One region of the Mesorhizobium sp. B1-1-1 genome, then DNA from elsewhere that is predicted to be linked to it. Evidence: riboswitches for the same ligand, from Rfam matches in the RefSeq annotation. Region 1 holds a riboswitch; the other holds the start of a gene.

Region 1 (10,636 bases):
TCGTCGCTGAGGTTCTTGTGCGTTGTCGTCGCCGGATGGGTGATCAGGCTTTTGGCGTCGCCGAGATTGTTCGAGATCAGGACGATGTCGAGCGCGTTCTGCAAGGCGAAGGCACCCTGCTTGCCGCCCTTGACGTCAAAGCAGATCAGGGTGGAGCCGCCCGACATCTGCTTCTTCACGATATCGGCCTGCGGATGGTCGGCGCGGCCGGGATAGATGACGCGGGCGATCTCCGGCTGCTCGGCCAGGAAATTGGCGATCTTGCCGGCGCTCTCCGTCTGCTGGTGCACGCGCAGCGGCAGCGTTTCCAGGCCCTTCAGCAGCGTCCAGGCATTGAACGGCGACAGGCTGGGGCCCGTATGGCGGAAATAATCGTGCAGGTTCTCGTCGATCCACTTCTTGTCCGACAGGATGACGCCGCCGAGACATCGGCCCTGGCCATCGATGTGCTTGGTCGCCGAATAGACCACGATATGCGCGCCGAGCTGCAACGGCTTCTGCTGCAGCGGCGTGGCGAAGACATTGTCCACGACCAGCCGCGCGCCGATCGAATTGGCAAGCGAAGCGACGGCGGCGATGTCCACCACCTCAAGCGTCGGGTTGGTCGGGCTTTCCAGGAAAAACAGCTTGGTGTTGGGCCGAACCGCCTTTTCCCAATTGGCGATGTCGGTGCCGTCGACCAGCGTCGCCTCGATGCCGTAGCGCGGCGCCAGCGTCTCGACCACCCAGCGGCAGGAGCCGAACAGGGCGCGCGCCGCAACGATATGATCGCCGGCCTTGACGCTGCACAGGAGGGCTGCCGTCACCGCCGCCATGCCGGACGCGGTGGCGCGCGCGTCCTCGGCGCCTTCGAGCGCGCACATGCGCTTCTCGAACATGTCGACGGTCGGATTGGCGTAGCGCGAATAGATGAAGCCCGGTTCCTCGCCCTTGAAGCGGGCTTCGGCGGCTTGGGCCGTCTCATAGACATAGCCTTGGGTCAGGTATATCGCCTCGGAAGTCTCGCCGAAGCCGGAACGCAGGGTTCCGCCATGCACGAGTGCGGTCTGAGGCTTCCAGTTGCGCGTCTTGCTCGTCATCGTCCTATCCAAACACAAAAAAACCGGCCGCGAAAAAGTCGCAACCGGTCCATGCGGCCTTGCGGCCCGACGGTCCTTTAGCGACTTGTTTAACGTGGCTGCAAGCCGACCGGCCAAATCACCACGGGATAACGACCCTTTAGACCCGCGCCACGCTTGCGTCAATTGCCGGCTTCATTAAGAGATTTGTACCAGCAGAGCGGAGCCAGACTTTGCGGCAGACAGGAATTCTTCCCGATCAGGACATTGCGGCGCTGTTCCAGTCCGGCGCGCTGAAGTCGTCGCGTGCGCTCGACGCCGACCAGATCCAGCCGGCCAGCCTTGATCTGAGGCTCGGCGACAAGGCGTGGCGGGTGCGCGCGTCCTTCCTGCCGGGTCCCAACCACAAGGTCAGTGAAAAACTCGACCGGCTGAAGCTGCACGAGATCAGCCTGGCCGACGGCGCCGTTTTGGAAACTGGCTGCGTCTACATCGTGCCCCTGCTCGAAAGCCTGGCGTTGCCGGCGGAAATTTCGGCGTCCGCCAATCCCAAGAGCTCGACCGGGCGGCTCGATATCTTCACCCGCGTGATGACCGATCGCGGCCACGAGTTCGACAAGATCGCCGTCGGCTATCATGGTCCGCTCTATCTCGAAGTCAGCCCACGCACCTTCCCGATCGTCGTGCGCGCCGGCTCGCGCCTTTCGCAGATACGCTTCCGCACCGGCAATGCGCTGCTCTCGGAAGCAGAGTTGCATCAATTGCACCGGGCCGAAATGCTGGTCGCCACCGAACCGCCGAACATCTCCGGCGGCGGCATCGCATTGTCGATCGATCTCAACGGCGACAGTGACGGGCTGGTCGGCTATCGCGGCAAACACCATACCGGCCTCGTCGATGTCGACAAACGCGCGGCGCAGGAGATCGTCGACTTCTGGGAGCCGATCCACAAGAGCGGCGCCGGCGAGTTGGTGCTCGATCCGGACGAGTTCTACATCCTCGTCAGCCAGGAAGCGGTGCATGTGCCGCCGCTCTACGCGGCCGAAATGACGCCCTTCGATCCGCTGGTGGGCGAGTTCCGTGTCCACTATGCCGGCTTCTTCGATCCGGGCTTCGGCCACTCGGCGGCCGGCGGCACCGGCAGCCGCGCCGTGCTCGAAGTGCGCAGCCATGAGGTGCCGTTCATCCTCGATCATGGCCAGATCGTCGGCCGGCTGGTCTACGAGCATATGCTGAAGCGGCCGCAGGCGCTTTACGGCACCGAGCTCGGCTCGAACTACCAGGCGCAGGGCCTGAAGCTGTCCAAGCACTTTCGCGCCGCGCCCTGAACGCTCATCACCGTCAGGCAAGATACTTGCCTGCGCCGGCTCGCCATGCTTGGCTGCCTCGCCGGCCGCCGACGTGGCGGCGCTCAAGGGGAATGAAAATGCAGATTTCGAAATGGATCGTATCGGCGGCCGCCGCCGCCATGCTGACGCTTGGTGCCGGCGCCCTATCGGCGCATGCGGCGGAGAAAATCAAGATCGGCACCGAGGGCGCCTATCCGCCGTTCAACACCATCACGCCCGACGGCAAGGTCGAGGGCTTCGACATCGACATCGCCAACGCCTTGTGCGCGCAGATGAAGGTCGAATGCGAGATCGTCACCCAGGACTGGGACGGCATTATCCCGGCGCTGCAGGCCAAGAAGTTCGACGCCATCATCGCTTCGATGAGCATCACCGAGGAGCGCAAGAAGCAGGTTGCGTTCACCCACAAATATTATACGACGCCGCTGTCGCTCGTCGCCCTGAAGGACAGCGACATCGCCTCGACCGAACCGGCGGCACTCACCGGCAAGACGGTCGGCGCCCAGGCGGCGACCACGCAGGCCAATTACGCCCAGGACGTCTATGGCAAGGCCGGCGCCGAAGCGAAGCTCTATCCGACCCAGGAAGAGGCAATCACCGATCTCCAGAACGGCCGCCTCGACGCCGTCCTTTCCGACAAGTTCGTGCTGATGGACTGGATGAAGAAGGCGAGCGACGGTTGCTGCAAGATGGTCGGTGACGTCAAGGGCACCGAGACCGAAGCCGGCATTGCCGTGCGTCTCGAGGATACGGCGCTGCGCGACAAGCTCAACGCAGCCATTGACGCCATCGTCGCCGACGGCACCTACAAGAAGATCCAGGACAAGTATTTCGATTTCGATATTTATTGAGATCTGAGACGCTTCTTACCTTCTCCCCTTGTGGGAGAAGGTGGCCTCGCGAAGCGAGGTCGGATGAGGGGTGTTCCAGGGAACGCCAACGCCTCACTCCGGCCAGCACCCCTCAACCGTCTCGGCGCTGCGCGCTGATCCACTGCCCTGGGGCGAGCCACGGGTCTCGCCCCGTCCTTCGGATCCCACAGGGGAGAAGGAATGATGGCCACCCTCACAGCGCCTTCACCGCCACCTTCACCGGCTTTTCGATTTCGAGCGGGTTGCGCAGCGGCAGGCCGAAATCGCCGGCCTCGATCTCGAACACGTCGCCGGCCTCGGTCTTGATGCCGTCGGCGAAGGACAGGGTCGCGGTGCCGAACATGTGCACATGCACGTCGCCCGGCTGGCGGAAAGCCGAATATTTGAAATGGTGGTGTTCGAGATTGGCGATGGTGTGCGACATGTTCGCTTCGCCCGACAGGAACGGCTTTTCCCACATCAACTTGCTGTCGCGCCAGATGCGTGAGGAGCCCCTGATGTCGGCGGGCAGGTCGCCGACCAGGATCTCCGGTCCGAAGGAAGCGTTGCGCAGCTTGGAATGGGCGAGAAAGAGGTAGTTCACGCGTTCGGTCACATGGTCGGAAAATTCGTTGGACAGCGTGAAGCCGACCCGGAACGGCGCGCCGTCGTCGCCGATGACATAGATGCCGGCAACCTCGGGCTCCTCGCCGGCATCCTTGGCGAAGGCCGGCGACAGGAGCGCGGCACCCGGCGCCACGGCCATCGTGCCATTGCCCTTGTAGAACCATTCCGGCTGCACCCCGATCTGGCCTTTCGCGGGTTTGCCGCCTTCCAGCCCCATGCGGAACATCTTCATGGAATCGGTGAGCTGCTCCTCGCCGTCGGTGCTGAGCTTCTTGTGCATGGAATCGCGCGTCGCCGCCGAGCCGAGATGCGTTAGCCCCGTGCCGGTCAGATGCAGATGCGCCGGATCGGGATGATTGATCGGCGACAGCAGCCGCCCCTTCTTGTAGGCGGCGTCGAGATCGACGGTCTCGCCGAGCCCCTTGCGTTCGATCAACGCGGCAAGGCCCACGCCGGTACGAGCGGCTTCCATCGCCAGCGAATAGACGCTGCGCGCGCCGTTGATGATCCGGGTCTTGCCGCCTGTGCGGGCAACGACACGGATGGTCTCGGCGTCGTCGAGAATCTGCGAGATCAGCATGATCAGTCCTCTCTCATATGTCTTGGCATGGCTGCCTTCTGGCAAACCCTGACCTGCGCGGCTCGGACTGGCCGTGCCACGGGTTGAACTCTTCGTCCGGATTGCGCTCGCGAGCCCGGTCCCTGAAGGACTTCTTCAAGCCGGCGAATTGCCGGCAGCGCCGCGACCGTATGCCTCCTGCTTGCCTCGCCTGAAACCTGTTCAGGCCTTGTTCTTGTTGTAGACGTCGAAGATCACGGCGCCGAGCAGCACCAGGCCCTTGACCACTTGCTGCCAGTCGACATTGACGCCCATGATCGACATGCCGTTGTTCATCACGCCCATGATAAAGCCGCCGACCACCGCGCCGATGACCTGACCGACGCCGCCCATCGCCGAGGCGCCGCCGATGAACACCGCGGCGATGACGTCGAGCTCGCTGCCGAGGCCTGCCGCCGGCACGGCCTGGCCAAGGCGTGCCGCGATGATCAGGCCGCCAAGCGCCGACAGCACGCCCATATTGACGAACACGTAAAGCGTCAGGCGCTCGGTCTTGATGCCCGACAGCTGCGCGGCCTTGGCATTGCCGCCCATCGCATAGATGCGGCGGCCGATCGTCATGCGCTTGGTGACGAAGACGAACAGCGAGATCAGCAGGCCCATGACGAGCAGCACCACCGGCAGGCCCCGATAGCTGGCGAACTGGTAGACCAGGAACAGCGCCAGCGCGCTGCCGACCAGCGTCTTGATGACGAACAGGGTAAAGGGCTCGGCCTCATAGCCGTGGCGTTCGCGTTTGCGTCGCGTCCGTAGCCCGAAATAGGCATAGGCCAGCACGGCGATCAGGCCCAGCACGATCGTCGTCATGTGCAGCGTCAGACCGCTGCCCATAATCGTCTTGCCGGCTGCATTCACCGTTGGCGGGATCAGCGTCAGCGGTCCGATGACATCTGGAATGAAGCCGGAGCTGAGCGCCTTGAACTCGGGCGGCAGCGGTCCGACCGAAGATCCGCCGCCGAGCAGCGCCTGGCATATGCCGCGGAAGATCAGCATGCCGGCCAGCGTCACGATGAAGCTCGGTATTCGATGGTAGGCGATCCAGTAGCCTTGCGCCGCGCCGATCAGGCCGCCAACGATCAGGCAGACGATGGAAACCACCAGCGGGTTGCTGAATATGCCGAGAGGCCAGATCACCATCATCATCGCCGCCAGCGCACCGATGAAGCCGGCCACGGACCCCACGCTGAGGTCGATATGGCCCGATACGATGACCAGCAGCATGCCGAGCGCCATCACGATGATGAAGGAGTTCTGCTGCACCAGATTGCTCAGGTTCACCGGCTTGAACAGCGTTCCCGAGGTGGTGAACTGGAAGAACACCATGATGGCGATCAGCGCCAGGATCAGGCCGTATTCGCGCAGGTTCGTCGCCAGCGCCGATACGGCGATGCGTGGACGCTGCCCTACATCTTCGGCGACGTTGCTTTGCGGGGCGGGGGCGCTTTCCGTGCTCATGCTGCTTTTCCTTCTCCCCGAACGATGGCGCGCATTATTCTTTCTTGGCTTGCGTCCGCCGCGGGCATTTCGCCGACGATGCGGCCTTCGTTCATGACATAGATGCGGTCGGTGATGCCGAGCAGTTCTGGCATTTCCGACGAGATGACCACGATCGCCTTACCTTCGGCCGCAAGGCGCGCGATGATCGTATAGATTTCATATTTGGCGCCGACATCGATGCCGCGCGTCGGCTCGTCCAGGATCAGCACTTCCGGGTCGGCGAACAGCCATTTCGACAGCACCACCTTCTGCTGGTTGCCGCCGGAAAGATTGCCGGTCATCTGATAGACGCTGGAGGCGCGGATGTTGGTCTGCTTGCGATAGTCGTTGGCGACGGCAAGCTCGCGCAAATCGTCGATCACGCTGTGGCGCGACACGCCGCCGAGATTGGCCAGCGTAATGTTGTGCTTGATATGGTCGATGAGATTGAGGCCGTAGGTCTTGCGATCCTCGGTCACATAGGCAATGCCGTGTTCGACCGCCCTGCTCACAGAGGAGACGTCGATCGGCTTGCCCTTGAGCAGCACCTCGCCGGTGATGCGGCGCCCATAGGAGCGGCCGAACAGGCTCATGGCGAATTCGGTTCGCCCGGCGCCCATCAGCCCGGCAATGCCGACCACCTCGCCCTTGCGCACATTGATGTCGATGCCCTTGATCACCTGCCGCTCGGCGTGGAGCGGGTGATAGACCGACCAGTTCTTCACCTCGAACACGACCTCGCCGATATCGGGCTCGCGCGGCGGATAGCGGTCGTCGAGCGAACGGCCGACCATCGAGGTGATGATGCGGTCTTCCGAGATGTCCTTCCTGGACAGCGTCTCGATGGTTCGCCCGTCGCGGATGACGGTCACCTTGTCGGCGACCCGGTTCACCTCGTTGAGCTTGTGCGAGATCAGGATCGAGGTCATGCCTTGTCGCTTGAATTCGAGCAGAAGGTCGAGCAGCGCCTGGCTGTCCTTTTCGCTGAGCGACGCCGTCGGCTCGTCGAGGATCAGGAGCTTGACCTCCTTGCTCAGCGCCTTGGCGATCTCGACCAGCTGCTGCTTGCCGACACCGATATTGGTGATCAGCGTCTTGGGGTCCTCCTTGAGGCCCACCTTCTTCAGCAGGGCGCTGGTGCGCGCCTCGTTGGCATTCCAGTCGATGACGCCGTATCGGGCGTGTTCGTTGCCGAGGAAGATGTTTTCGGCGATCGACAGCATCGGCACCAGCGCAAGCTCCTGGTGGATGATGACGATGCCCTTGCGTTCGCTGTCATGAATGCCTTTGAACTGGCATTCCTGGCCCTGAAAGATGATCTGGCCGTCATAGGTGCCGGAGGGATAGACGCCCGACAGCACCTTCATGAGCGTCGATTTGCCGGCGCCGTTCTCGCCGACCACGGCGTGGATCTCGCCTTCCTCGACCCGAAGGTTGACGTTCGACAGCGCCTTGACGCCGGGAAACGTCTTGGTGATGTCCTGCATCTCCAAAATCGTCGAGGCCATGGGTAAAGTGCTCCTGCGAGACCCGCAACAATACCGGGGTCGCTGGTGAACGAAAAGGGGCCCTGCGTTGCGCAGGACCCCTGGCTATGCAACCGAATTTACTTCAGTTCGTCGGCCTTGATGTAGCCGGAGTCGACGACCAGGGCCTGGTAGTTCGATTTGTCGACCTCATGCGGCGTCAGCAGGATCGAGGGAACGACCTTGACGTCGTTGTTGTAGGTCTTGGTGTCGAGGCCTTCCGGCTTGCCGCCCGAGAGCACCTTGTCGACGAGCTCGACGGTGGCCTTGGCCAGTTCGCGGGTGTCCTTGAACACGGTCGAGTACTGCTCGCCCGAGATGATCAGCTTGACCGAGGCGGTCTCGGCGTCCTGGCCGGTCACGATCGGCCACGGCTGGGCCTCCGTGCCGTAACCGACGGCGCGCAGCGAGGCGGTGATGCCGCGCGACAGGCCATCATAGGGCGACAGAACGCCATCGACGCGGCTGCCGTCCGAATAGTTGGCCGACAGCAGATTGTCCATGCGCGCCTGGGCGGTGGCGGCGAGCCAGCGCAGCGTGCCGACCTTGTCCATGCCGGTCTGGCCGGACTTGATCTTGATCGAACCGTCGTCGATCAGCGGCTGCAGGACGGAAATCGCGCCGTTGTAGAAGAAGAAGGCGTTGTTGTCGTCGGGTGAGCCGCCGAACAGTTCGACGTTCCACGGCTTGGTATTCGGGAAGCGCTCCTTGAGGCCCTTGACCAGCGAATTCGCCTGGATCACGCCGACGCCGAAATTGTCGAACGTGGTGTAGTAGTCGACATTGGGCGTCTTCTTGATCAGGCGGTCATAGGCGACGACGACGACGCCGGCGTCAGCGGCTTTCTGCAGCGCATCCGACAGGGTGGTGCCGTCGATCGAGGCGATGATCAGCGCCTTCGGACCCTTGGTGATTTCGTTTTCCAGCTGGCTGAGCTGGTTGGGGATGTCGTCCTGCGCATATTGCAGGTCGACCGTATAGCCCAAAGCCTCGAGCTGGGACTTGACGGCATCGCCGTCGTTGATCCAGCGCTGCGAGGTCTTGGTGGGCATCAGCACGCCGACGAGACCCTTGTCGGCGGCGTGCGCCGAATAGGTCATGGCAGCGATGCCAAGGGCCGCGACGGCGGCCAGCGTCTTGATGATCTTCACAATTACTCTCCCTGGTTGATGGACGCGACACCTCGGGGCTTCGCGGGCCGCGCAGGCGAGCAGGAGCGCAAGCGCCGCTGTCGTCTATCGATCTCCGGTATCCTCCCAATCGGCCCTGGGACTGATTTCAATCGACACGATTTTCCTCGTCATCGACTGGCACGCCCCAGGACGCGCGAAGGGTGTGTCCCTTTGCCATAACTGTCAAATGCGATCTTTGATGATTGCTATACCGAAACTGGTATACGTTGACGCTGAACTCAGGGCATTGGGAGCGAAGGGAAATCCATGGCAACGTTGCGCAATCCTGGCGGGATTTCAGAAGGTTACGAGGTGCTCCCCGGTGACGGCGAGACCCTGCTGCGCAGCGGCCTCAGCCTGCGCCATATGCGCATGATCGTTGCACTGGACGATCACGGCCGGGTCAGTTCCGCCGCCCAGGTCATGAATATCTCACAGCCGGCGGCCTCCCGCATGATCGCCGAGATGGAAGCCGTGCTGGACGTCACGCTCTGCGAAAGGCTGCCGCGCGGCGTCACCTTGACGCCCTATGGCAAGGCGCTGGCCAGGCGCGCGCGCTCCATCCTTTTGGAGATGCGCGAGGTCGATCGCGAGATCTCCGAACTCAAGGCGGGCAAGGGCGGCTCGGTGTTCCTTGGGGCGGTGACGGCGCCCGCGATCGAGCTCGCGGTGCCGGCGATCCGGGAAATCCGCCGCATCTACCCGCGCATCGAGATCACCATGCAGGTCGAGACCTCCAACGTGCTGGCGCGCGAGTTGATCGCGTCGCGCCATGACTTCATCATCGCGCGCATCCCCGACGATCTCAACCCGCGGCTGTTCGAGTCCCGTGTGATCGGCGTCGAGAAAGCCTGCCTGATCGTGCGCCGGGGCCATCCGCTGACCGAGGGCAAGGCGGTTCGGTTGGAGGAGACCGCGGCCTATGACTGGGTTTTCCAGTCCGGCGGCTCGCCGCTGCGCCAGGCCATGGAGAGCAATTTCCTGAACCGCAACATCGCGCTGCCGGACCGCATCCTCAACACCAGTTCGCTGCTCCTCACCCTGGTCATGGTCGCGCACTCCGACGCCATCGCGCCGGTCTCGGTCCAGGTGGCGAAATTCATCCAGAATCCCGAAGGGCTGGCCGGCGCCATCGACGTCGTGCAGACCGAATTCGACATCGAGGTTCGGCCTTACAGCCTGATCACAGTGAAGAACCGTGCGCTGTCGCCGGCGGCGAAGATGCTGCATGATTTCATCCTGCGCGAAGTGGGGTGACCGGAACAAAAACCAGGTAAGTGCGTTCAAAGGCCAATCGGCGTTCGCGCCGGAGCTCGTTTTGAGCCGGGGAACGATGCGCCGATGATAAACAACTCGGGAGATTTTGATGGAACGTCGGTTGTTTCTTACTGGAATGCTTGGCGTCGCGGGGGCAGTTGCTTTTGCAGGCCTGGCCAGGCCTGGCAGAGCAGTTGCCGGGGTCCCGAACGGCAACGGAATCCTTGACGAACTCGACAAGGACGACCTCGACAGGGCTGATGCGGCCGTCTTCGAAGGAGACGATCAAGCCGAGGTGGAGCAGATCTCGCATCGCCGGTGGCATCGCCGGCACCGTCGTCATGGGCGCCGCCGCGCCTGGCGCAGGGTCTGCCGCAGCTATTGGCGCCGCGGTCGCCGCCATGTCCGCTGCTGGCGCAGGCGCGTCTGGGTCAGTGTTTGGCTCTAAAGCGATACCGGGAAAACGGCTGGAGCGGTTTTCCCGGAATTGCGCGAGAAACCGGTAGTTGGAGCGGCTTGGTAAGGGCTCAAACCCTTGGCGCAGACTGGAGCGGGTAGCGGGAATCGAACCCGCGCGTTCAGCTTGGGAAGCTGACAGGCTACCATTACATCATACCCGCGCAGCAGCCTCGTTACCATGAGGGCTGGCCATCGGGCAATCGCAAAGCGGCTCACTTTTCACACGGTACCGTCCCAGCGAC
Region 2 (10,636 bases), on a different contig from region 1:
CTACACTTCATCCGGTTTTCAGCACCGCTTTTGAACGCAAGGACTTCAGCTCATGGCCGATTATCCGGACAATGATGCCTCTGCCCGGCCTATCGCTGCGGTCGAAGCTTCGAGCCTGCGTGATCAGGTGGCAACCATCAAGCTGGCGCTTGCCGGGTCGCCGGTCCGCAAAGGGCTACGCTGGGCCTCCATCGGAATGGTTGCCGTCATTGTCGCGACCTCGATCGGCCAGGTTCTGCTCAACCGCTGGAACCAGCCTTTCTACGATGCGCTTGCACGCCGCGACATGCAGGCCTTCCTGCACCAGCTCGCCGTTTTTGCCGCGATTGCCGGTGGGCTTCTTGTGCTCAATGTCGGCCAGACCTGGCTCAATCAGACGATCCGGCTGAAGCTGCGCGAGGCGCTGACGCTCGATCTGATCGATGGATGGATGCGGCCGGCGCGCGCTTTTCGCCTGGCGCATGCAGGCGCCATCGGGGTCAATCCCGACCAGCGCATGCAGCAGGACGCGAGCCATCTTTCCGACCTGTCGACGGATCTTGGCGTTGGCCTGCTGCAATCCCTAATCCTGCTCGCCTCCTTCGTCGGCGTGTTGTGGGAGCTGTCCTCGGGCTTCGTCTTCCATGTCGGCGGGACATCGCTCGCCATACCGGGCTACATGGTGTGGGCGGCCATCCTCTATGCCGGAACGGCTTCCTGGCTGAGCTGGCTGGTCGGACGGCCACTGATCCACCTCAACAGCGACCGCTACACACGCGAGGCGGAGCTGCGTTCCTCGATGGTGCGCGTCAACGAGAACATCGATGCCATCGCGCTCGCCCGAAGCGAGCCCGATGCCAGGCGGCGGCTGGAAACCGACCTGGGCACCGTGCTCGGCGCCATGCGACGCATCTATAACGCCCAGATCAATCTCGCCTGGGTGACGGACACCTATGGCTGGATCACCGTGGTGGCTCCCATCCTGGTCGCTTCGCCGGTCTATTTCGCGGGCGATATCAGCTTCGGCGGACTGATGATGGCGGTCGGCGCCTTCAATCAGGTCCATTCTTCATTGCGTTGGTTCATCAACAATATCGGCAGCATCGCCGATTGGCGCGCGACGCTGATGCGCGTCGCCGATTTCCGCATTGCGCTGGATGAGACCGATGTGCTGCACGGCCAGGAAAGGCGCATCGAATTCGGCGAGAATGCAAACGGCAAGCTGACCTTCGAGAAACTCGAAGTGGCCTCGCCGGAGGGCTGCACGAGGCTCGCCGACCAGCATGTCGAGATCCACGCCGGCGAACGCGTCATGCTCACCGGCGAGCCTGGCGCGGGCAAGACGCTGTTCTTTCGCGCCATTGCCGGCCTGTGGCCGTGGGGGAGCGGGCGCATCGGCATGCCGGCGGGAGAGACGCCCATCTTCGTGCCGCGCACGCCTTACTTCCCAACCGCCACGCTGCGCGAAGTGCTCGACCGCGTGGACGGGGTTGCGCCGGCAAGCGATGCCGATATCTCAGCCGTGCTGGCCGAGATCGGCCTGGAACACCTGTCGTCGTCGCTCGGCCGCAGCGCGCGCTGGGAGCATGAACTGGCCGACGACGAACTGCGCCTGCTGGCCTTTGCCCGCCTCGTGCTGCGGCAGCCGAAATGGGTGATCATCGATGAGGCTCTCGATGCCTTCGACGGACCGACACTGCGGCGGGTGTTGTCGATGCTGGAGAAGCGGCTGGCCGGGGCGACGATCCTCAATATAGGCCGCGGCCAGCACAACAATCAATTCTTCCCGCGCGCACTGACCATCGTGAAGGCGTCCGGCGTGCCGGCCCTGAAGCCCGCGCGTATAAGGGCAGGCGCGATCGAGCCGCCGCCGGCCGCTCCTCGCCGCAAGGCATAGCGCTTCCGGCATCTATTCGGACCAGCCCGCGCCACGCCACGCGGCAGCTTTATTTCGCCGTGATCGCGAGGGAAGATCGCACCGGAAACATAGCTTGAGCCGGCCATGCTTGATGCTCTCAGCCTGCTTGCCTGCCTGGCCTGCACCGAGGCCGCCGTGACTGCGCCTGCGCCGGACAGCCTGGCCGTTGACGTCGAATTGGTGCTGGCGGTCGATATCTCATTGTCGATGGACGAGAAGGAGTTCGCCCTGCAGCGCGCCGGCTATGTGGAGGCGCTGCGTCATCCCGACTTCGTCAAGGCGGTCCGCGCCGGGAACGCCGGTCGCATCGCGCTCACCTATTTCGAATGGGCCGGCACCGTGCGCGACGACGCGCTCATCGGCTGGCAGGTCATCGACGGCGCCGAGAGCGCCAACGCCTTTGCCGACAAGATAGCGGCCCGTCCGTTCCGCAGCTTCCGCGGCACGTCGATCTCCGGCGCGCTCGCCTTCGGCGCGGGGCTCTTCGACCGCACCGCTTACGAAAGCGAACGCAGCGTCATCGATATTTCCGGTGACGGACCAAACAATATCGGGCTGCCCGTCACCGCCACGCGGGATGCGGCAAACGCCAGAGGCATCGTCATCAACGGCCTGCCGATCCTGATCAATCCATCGCCCACCTTCAGCCATCTCGACCGGTATTACGCCCAGTGCGTCACCGGCGGGCCGGGCTCCTTCGTGCTGCCGATTTATACAGCCGCCGAATTCTCGACGGCGATCCGGCGCAAGTTGATCCTCGAAGTGAGCGGCGTTCAGAACGAGACCAGGATCATTCCCGCCGAAGCCGAGGCTCCGATCGACTGCCTGCAAGGCGAACGCGACAGACGGTTCTTGTCGGATCCGTATTTCCCGGAGCTCGATCGCTGAGCCTTCGCCGGGCTATGCGTCCCAACCTGCTGATGACCTTCGTCGCAGAGATCAGCCTGCAGCTCGACTTCGCCCGAAAAGGGGGTGTCATAGCCACCTCCGGGATGGCCCCTATCGCTTCAACAAGAACACCGCTTGCTGGCCGAAGAAGTTCCAGAACCACCATGGCATCGACAGGCCGATCTTCTGGCCGTTGGCGTCGAGCGCGGTCGCCCTTTCCACGGTCGCGCCAAGCTCCTCGCACAGATTGACGAAGTCGCGGATGGTGCAGAAGTGGATGTTCGGCGTGTCGTACCAGGAATAGGGCAGGTCCTTGGTCACCGGCATGCGGCCCCTGACGAACAGCGACAGGCGCACCCGCCAGTGGCCGAAATTGGGGAAGGAAACGATGGCGTGTTCGCCGATCCTGAGCAGTTCGTCGAGAACGAGCTTCGGGTTGCGGGTCGCCTGCAAGGTCTGCGACAGGACGACGAAATCAAAACCCTTGTCGGGATAGAATTCGAGATCCTTGTCGGCGTCGCCCTGAACGACGGAAAGGCCGCGCGCCACGCATTCGTTGACACCGCGCTGCGACAGCTCCAGTCCGCGGCCGTCGATCTGCTTGGTTTCCTGCAAAAGCTCGAGCAGCGAGCCGTCGCCGGAGCCGACGTCCAGCACCCGCGATTGCGGCGGGATCAGACCGGCGATCACCTCGAGATCGACGCGCTGGGCGCGGTTGACGCTCATGGCTTGCCCCTTGTCGTGGTGCGTGACCCTTGATGGACAGGTCTGCAATTTTGCGGGGTCATGCACCGAGCCCTCTCGCTCGCGCGGCCGAGCCGATGAAGCCATTGATGGCGGCGAACAGTTCCGGCTCGTCGAGCAGGAAGGCGTCGTGCCCGCGATCGGTCTCGATCTCGACGAAGGACACCGACGCGCCGGCGGCATTCAGCGCATGGACGATCGAGCGGCTCTCCTCGGTCGGGAACAGCCAATCCGAGGTGAACGACACCAGGCAGAAGCGGGTCTTGGTGCCGGCAAAAGCATCGGCCAGCCTGCCGCCGTGGTCGGCGGCGAGGTCGAAATAGTCCATGGACCGCGTCATATAGAGATAGGAATTGGCGTCGAAGCGGTCGACGAAAGTCATGCCCTGGTGACGCAGATAGCTCTCGATCTGGAAATCGGCGTCGAAGCCGAAGGTCAGCGCTTCGCGGTCCTGCAGGTTGCGGCCGAACTTCCGGTGCAGGGCGGCTTCCGACAGGTAGGTGATGTGGGCCGCCATGCGCGCCACGGCGAGCCCCTTTTCCGGGCGTTTGCCGTGGTCGAAATACTTGCCGCCATGCCATTCGGGGTCGGCCATCACGGCCTGCCGGCCAACCTCGTGGAAAGCGATGTTCTGCGAGGAATGACGCGCGCCGGTGGCGATCGGCAGCGCCGAGAAAACACGCTCCGGATAGCTCGACGCCCATTGCAGCACCTGCATGCCGCCCATCGACCCGCCGAGCACGCAAAACAGTTTTTCGATGCCGAAATGGTCGATCAGCATCTGCTGGGCACGCACCATGTCGCGGATGGTGATGACCGGAAGGTCGAGCCCATAGGGCTTGCCAGTAGCGGGATTGGTGGATGCCGGGCCGGTGGAACCGAGGCAGCCGCCGATGACGTTTGAGCAGATGACGAAGAAGCGGTTGGTGTCGATGATCTTGCCGGGGCCGATCAGCACTTCCCACCAACCCGGCTTGCCGGTCACTGGATTGGTGCTGGCCACATGCTGGTCGCCGGTCAATGCGTGGCAGACGAGAATGGCGTTGGAACGGGCGTCATTCAGCGTGCCGTAGGTCTGGTAGGCGATCTGGAACGGCGACAGCAGCGTGCCGGCGTCGAGCTTGAGCGGCTTGTCGGCGCCGAAGCGCACGACCGGGCTCGACGGTTGGTCTGCCTCGTTGTTGGTTCTGCCAGCGCGCTGAGCGGCCATCTCGTCTCTCTTGCTGCACCCTCGCCTTTGCGGAAATTGCTACCGATGTCCGCGCCGCCGATGCGTTCGTCCGGCCGGCCGCGGACAATAAAAAACCGGCAATGCCTTCGCAAAGCCGGTTACGTCGCGCAAACGGCCCTTTAGCGAATTGTTTAACGTGGCTGCAAGCCGACCGGCCAAATCACCACGGAACTGTCGCTGCCCTTCTAGAACTCACCTGCCTCGCCGTCAATGCCGCCTGCTGGCACCACTGCCACCTCTCGACATTGCCGGCCATGGCTTGTATTTCCGCAGCGGCTTCCAGGATGGAGGCGTTCTCGACGGATTTTGCGATATGAGCCAGACCTCGGACAAGACACGTCCAACCCCGCGCGCGGGCATCATGGACATCCAGGCCTATGTGCCGGGCAAGAGCTCGGCCCCCGCCGGGGTGGACAAGGTCCACAAGCTGTCGTCGAACGAGAACCCGCTCGGCCCCTCGCCGAAGGCAATCGAGGCCGCGCGCGAGGTCGCCGCCAAGCTCGACGTCTATCCCGACGGCACCGCCCGGCGCCTGCGCGAAGCAATCGCCGAGGTGCATGGTCTGAACGCACAGAACATCATCTGTTCCAACGGCTCCGACGAGATCCTCGGCCTCATGGCGCAGACTTATCTCGCCCCCGGCGACGAGGCCATATTCACCGAACACGCCTTCATGGTCTACAAAATCTACATCCAGTCGGCGGGGGCGACGCCTGTCGCGGTCAAGGAGACCGAGGAGCGCGCCGACATCGATGCGATCCTGGCGGCCGTCACGCCACGTACGAAGATCGTGTTCCTCGCCAATCCCAACAATCCAACCGGCACTTACGTGCCGTTCCAGGAGGTGCGCCGCCTGCATGCCGGCCTGCCGAAGAACGTGCTTCTGGTGCTCGATGCCGCCTATGCCGAATATGTCAGGCGCAACGACTATGAGGCCGGCATCGAGCTCGCGGGCAGCTCTCAGAACGTGGTCATGACCCGCACCTTCTCCAAGATCGGACTTGGCGGGGCGCGGATCGGATGGATGTATGGGCCGATGCACATCGTCGACGCGATCAACCGCATACGCGGTCCCTTCAACGTCAATGCGACGGCGATCGAGGCCGGCATCGCCGCCGTCCGCGACCGCACCCATATCGAGCGCAGCGTCGCGCATAACGAGACCTGGCTGGCCTGGCTGAGCGAACAGATGACCGGGCTCGGGTTGCGGGTGACGCCGAGCGTCGGCAATTTCCTCCTCATTCATTTTCCCGACGACGGCAAGCATTCGGCCGCGGCGGCGGACGATTATCTCACCCAGCGCGGCTACATACTGCGGCGTGTTTCGGGCTATGGCTTTCCCAACGCACTGCGTATGACGGTCGGCACCGAAGAGGCCAATCGCGGCGTTGTCGCGGCACTCACGACATTCCTGAAAAGCTAGAACGCCATGGCATCACCGATGTTCGAAAAGATCGCGCTGGTCGGCATCGGCCTGATCGGCTCGTCGCTGGCCCGCGTCATCCGCCGCGAGGGCCTGGCCGGCCATGTCGCCATCTCGACGCGCAGCGCCGCAACGCTGGCGCGGGCGCAAGAGCTTGGGCTGGGCTCCTCCTACGCCATAGATGCCAAGGAAGCGGTCCGCGATGCCGACCTGGTTATCGTCTCGGTGCCGGTCGGCTCGTCCGGCGCGGTGGCGCAAGAGATCGCGCCGGCGCTGAAGAGGGGCGCCATCGTCACCGATGTCGGCTCGACCAAGGCTTCCGTGATCGCACAGATGCAGCCGCATATACCCGGTGGGGTGCATTTCATTCCCGGCCATCCGCTGGCCGGCACGGAGAAATCTGGGCCCGATGCCGGTTTCGCCGATCTGTTCGACAACCGCTGGTGCATTTTCACCCCGCTGCCGGACACGGATCCGGACGCGCTGGAAAGGCTTTCCGAATTCTGGCGCCGTTGTGGCGCCAACATCGACACGATGGATCCGCAGCATCACGACATGACACTGGCCATCGTCTCGCATTTGCCGCACATCATCGCCTACAACATCGTCGGCACCGCCGATGATCTGGAATCGGTGACCAAGACGGAAGTCATCAAATATTCCGCTTCCGGTTTCCGCGACTTTACGCGCCTCGCCGCCTCCGATCCGACCATGTGGCGGGACGTGTGCCTGCACAACAAGGACGCGATCCTGGAAATGCTGGCGCGGTTCTCGGAGGATCTGGCTTTTCTGCAGCGGGCGATCCGCTGGGGCGACGGCGACAAGCTGTTCGACCTGTTCACCCGCACCCGCGCCGTGCGACGCTCGATCATCGAGGCCGGCCAGGACATCGACGTGCCGGATTTCGGCCGCCAGGCGGTCGAGCATCCAGCGAAGAACTAGGCTCCTTCAGGCCAGGTCGCCGCCATCATCGCCAGTGTCTCGGCACGATCGGGCGCGCCCAGCCTGCCGCCGAAGCGCTGGCATTTGAGCGCTGCGGCCGCGCTGGCAAAGCGTAGCGCCTGCTCGATCGGCATGGCTTGCGCCAATCCGGCTGCGAATGCGCCATGAAAGACGTCGCCGGCTGCCAGCGTATCCACCACCTTGACCTTTGGCGCAGCGACGTGGCGTACGCAACCGGCCTGCCTGTCATGCCACCAGGTTCCAGCCCCGCCGGCGGTTACCGCGACGAAAGCGTCGGTGCACGAGGCAAGGTCGGCGCATGCGGTCTGCGGGTCCAGCGCCTGGCCGCAGACGATGCGCGCCGCCGGTTCGGAGGCGACGATGTGCGAGGCGAGCGGCAACAGCCGCTCCAGCACTGCCAATGGCGCGGTGTCGGCATCGAGGATCCCGGGGCGGCGGGCAGCGCGCGCAGCGCTGAGGGCCAGCGCTGCCGCACCCGGCCAGCGCACATCGACCAACACGGCATCGAAAGCGGTGAGATCGGCGACCGGCAAGCCGTCGGGATCGGCCTGGGCGCGCTGATCGTAGAAAGGCACGATGATGCGCTCGCCATGGCCATCGACGAGGATCGCGGCCAGCGCCGAGGACGCTCCGGCGACGCGACGGACGAGGCTGCAATCAACGCCCTCCGCCTCGATGCCCGATATCAGCTGGTCGCCGACCTGATCATCGCCGGCGCTCGCCCAAAGCCACACTTCGGCGCCCAGCCGGCGTGCGGCGCAGGCGGCACTCGTGGCCATGCCGGAAGCGATCTGGACGCCATCGGCGGCCATGAACTTGCCCTGATGGACGGGAAGCGCTTCGACGCGGAGAATGGTGTCGAGCGTCAGCGCGCCGACGCTCAGGAGTTTTGCCGGTCTGTCCATTGGGGATGCTTAGTCGACCGGCTTGATCTTGCCCAGCGGGATAAAGCCGAGCGAGGCCTTGCCCTTGACCACCTTGAGCGGCATCGACGGTTCGTTGCCGAGCAGTGCCAGGGCGGCAAAGCCTTGTTCGATCTGGTTCTTCTGTTCGGGTACGGCGGCCCCGAGAATGGCGGCCACGGCTTTCGGGTCTTTTAGTCTGATCATCAGGTCGGCATCGACCAGGCCCTCGGCGTCGACCGACAGCGGCCCGGAAACGGCGACGTGCGCCGTGCCCGACGACAAATCGAGCCTGCGGATCTCGACGGCCTGGCCGCGCAGGCTTTTCAGTTGCGTGCCGATCAGGGCCAGGCCGTTCTTCAGCGTCGCCTCGCCACTGGCGTCGAGCGGCGGCAGGACGCGGCCCCCGATCGCATCGGGGTCGATCTCCAGATCGCCGAAGCTGCCGATATAGTCGATATCCCTGCCGTTCGGCTGCAGCTGGCCCGCCGCCTTGCCGGCGCTGAACAGTTGCACCGGATCGGTGTCGTCGGCCGGATCGGTCTGGCCGGACAGGCCCTCGGCCGTGAGCGAAATGCGTCGCGGCAGCGGCCATGAGAGCTTGACGTTGGCCTTAAGATCATCCCAGTCGATCCACAGCGGCACCATGCCCGGAACCGAGGTCCTGAGCGGACCGCGCAGGTCCGCGACCGGCGACAGCGGCTGGATGATCTGGGCGACGGCGTTGAAGGAGCCGGCAGAGGCGGCAAGGTTCTTGGCGTCGTCCTGATAAGCAAGATTGTCGCAGGAGACGGCGAAGCTCAGGGGATAACCGCTGACCTGGAGATTGGCGCAGCCGGCCTCGATGCCACTCTTGTTGAGCGTGGCGACCGCCTTGTCGGCTTCGCTCCGGACCCTGTCGGCGAGATAGAACCAGCCGCCGCTGTAGATGGCGAACAGCGCGATGACAAACGCTGCAAGCCAGAACAGGCGGCGGCGATGCTTCGGCTGGCGTTCGTCAGTGGACGTCATGCTGCGGTTCTCGTTCACGCATGGGGGCTGTGGGCGGGCTGTCGATTCTGGCAACGACAATAGGTAGACAGAGATGGACGGAAAAAAACACCGATTCCGGTGTGGTGTTGCCATTCTTACGCAATCAGGCACGGCGATATGGGCGATTTTTGGGTGTTTGGCTATGGTTCGTTGATATGGCGGCCGGGGTTCGCGCATGTCGAGACAAGGCGGGCGCGCCTGCATGGCTATCGTCGCGCGCTGTGCGTCTATTCCTTCGTGCATCGCGGCACGCGGGAACGTCCGGGGCTGGTGCTCGGCCTTGACCGCGGGGGTTCCTGCGTCGGGCTGGCTTTCCGGGTGCCGGGCGAGTTGCGGGACGAGGTCATCGCCTATCTGCGTGAGCGCGAGCTGGTCACCAATGTCTATCTCGAGCGCATGCTCAATGTCCGCCTTGACGGCGGCGGCACGGTCGAGGCCGTGGCCTATATCGTCGACCGCAATCATGAGCAGTATGCCGGTGCGCTCGATGCGGCCCACGCCGCTGATGTGGTGCGCGGCGCTGTCGGCCAATCGGGCAACAATGAGGACTATGTGTCGAGCACGCTGGACCATCTCCGGGCGCTCGGCATCCGCGATCACTGGTTGGAAGACGTGGCCAGGCGGATCGCGCCTTTGTGAAGCGCTGGCTTGCGGAAAAATCCGGCGAGGTCTTTGACCTCGATGCGGCGAGACCTAGGTTAGGCTCCGACTCTCAACGGGCGATAGCCGCCCAATCCCACCAACACGGAGATCAGCCTTGCAGAAACGCCGTCTCGGTCGCACCGACCTTTCCATCGCGCCGCTGGTTCTGGGCGGCAATGTCTTCGGCTGGACCGCCGACGAGAAGACGTCGTTCGACCTGCTCAACCGCTTCGTCGGCGCCGGCCTGAACGCGGTCGACACAGCGGACGCCTATTCGCGCTGGGTGCCCGGCCACGAGGGCGGTGAATCGGAAACCATCATCGGCAAATGGATGAAGGACCGCGGCAACCGCGATAAGGTCGTGGTGATCACCAAAGTGGGCTCAGACATGGGGCAGGGCCACAAGGACCTGTCCGCCGCTTACATCGAAAAGGCCGTCGATGCATCGCTGAAGCGGCTTCAGACCGAGTTCATCGATCTTTATCTGTCGCACTGGCCGGATCCAACCACGCCCTATGAGGAAACCCTCGGCGCCTATGAAAAGCTCCTCGCCAAGGGCAAGATCCGTTATGCCGGCTGCTCGAATCTCGACGCCGGCCAGTTGCGCGCCGCGCTCGACGTGGCAAGCCTGCGCAGCCTGCCGCGCTATGAAGTGCTGCAGCCGGAATACAATCTCTACGACCGCTCGTCGTTCGATGGCCCGCTGCGCGATCTCTGCATGGCGGAGGACATCGGCGTGATCACCTATTTCAGCCTGGCCAAGGGTTTCTTGAGCGGCAAATACCGCAGCGAGGCCGATCTCGGTCAAAGCCCGCGCGGCGGCGGCGTGAAAGATTACCTCAATGCGCGCGGTATGCGCATCCTCGCGGCACTCAACGCGGTGTCCGCCAGGCATTCGGCCAAACAGGCGGAAG

What was found. A riboswitch is a leader RNA that binds a small molecule or an ion and turns the genes downstream of it on or off. The one in region 1 is predicted to bind S-adenosylmethionine.
Region 2: it holds a riboswitch for S-adenosylmethionine, as region 1 does, so the genes downstream of both, FJ986_RS26360 (homoserine O-acetyltransferase) here and FJ986_RS08805 (O-succinylhomoserine sulfhydrylase) in region 1, are expected to answer to the same signal.

What each region holds. Positions count from the first base shown of each region.
Region 1 is NZ_VFWW01000004.1:91,014-101,649, reverse strand. It holds gene FJ986_RS08805 (O-succinylhomoserine sulfhydrylase) at 1-1,079, opposite strand, end outside; SAM riboswitch at 1,137-1,214, opposite strand; gene FJ986_RS08800 (2'-deoxycytidine 5'-triphosphate deaminase) at 1,292-2,386, shown strand; gene FJ986_RS08795 (ABC transporter substrate-binding protein) at 2,485-3,258, shown strand; gene araD1 (AraD1 family protein) at 3,473-4,465, opposite strand; gene mmsB (multiple monosaccharide ABC transporter permease) at 4,667-5,959, opposite strand; gene mmsA (multiple monosaccharide ABC transporter ATP-binding protein) at 5,956-7,488, opposite strand; gene chvE (multiple monosaccharide ABC transporter substrate-binding protein) at 7,587-8,657, opposite strand; gene FJ986_RS08770 (LysR family transcriptional regulator) at 8,946-9,935, shown strand; gene FJ986_RS30430 (hypothetical protein) at 9,913-10,278, opposite strand; tRNA gene FJ986_RS08760 (tRNA-Gly) at 10,482-10,555, opposite strand.
Region 2 is NZ_VFWW01000014.1:87,320-97,955, reverse strand. It holds gene FJ986_RS26375 (ABC transporter ATP-binding protein/permease) at 53-1,876, shown strand; gene FJ986_RS26370 (DUF1194 domain-containing protein) at 1,982-2,785, shown strand; gene metW (methionine biosynthesis protein MetW) at 2,897-3,511, opposite strand; gene FJ986_RS26360 (homoserine O-acetyltransferase) at 3,570-4,739, opposite strand; SAM riboswitch at 4,860-4,937, opposite strand; gene hisC (histidinol-phosphate transaminase) at 5,074-6,183, shown strand; gene FJ986_RS26350 (prephenate/arogenate dehydrogenase family protein) at 6,190-7,125, shown strand; gene FJ986_RS26345 (sugar kinase) at 7,122-8,051, opposite strand; gene FJ986_RS26340 (DUF2125 domain-containing protein) at 8,061-9,059, opposite strand; gene FJ986_RS26335 (gamma-glutamylcyclotransferase) at 9,198-9,719, shown strand; gene FJ986_RS26330 (aldo/keto reductase) at 9,838-10,636, shown strand, end outside.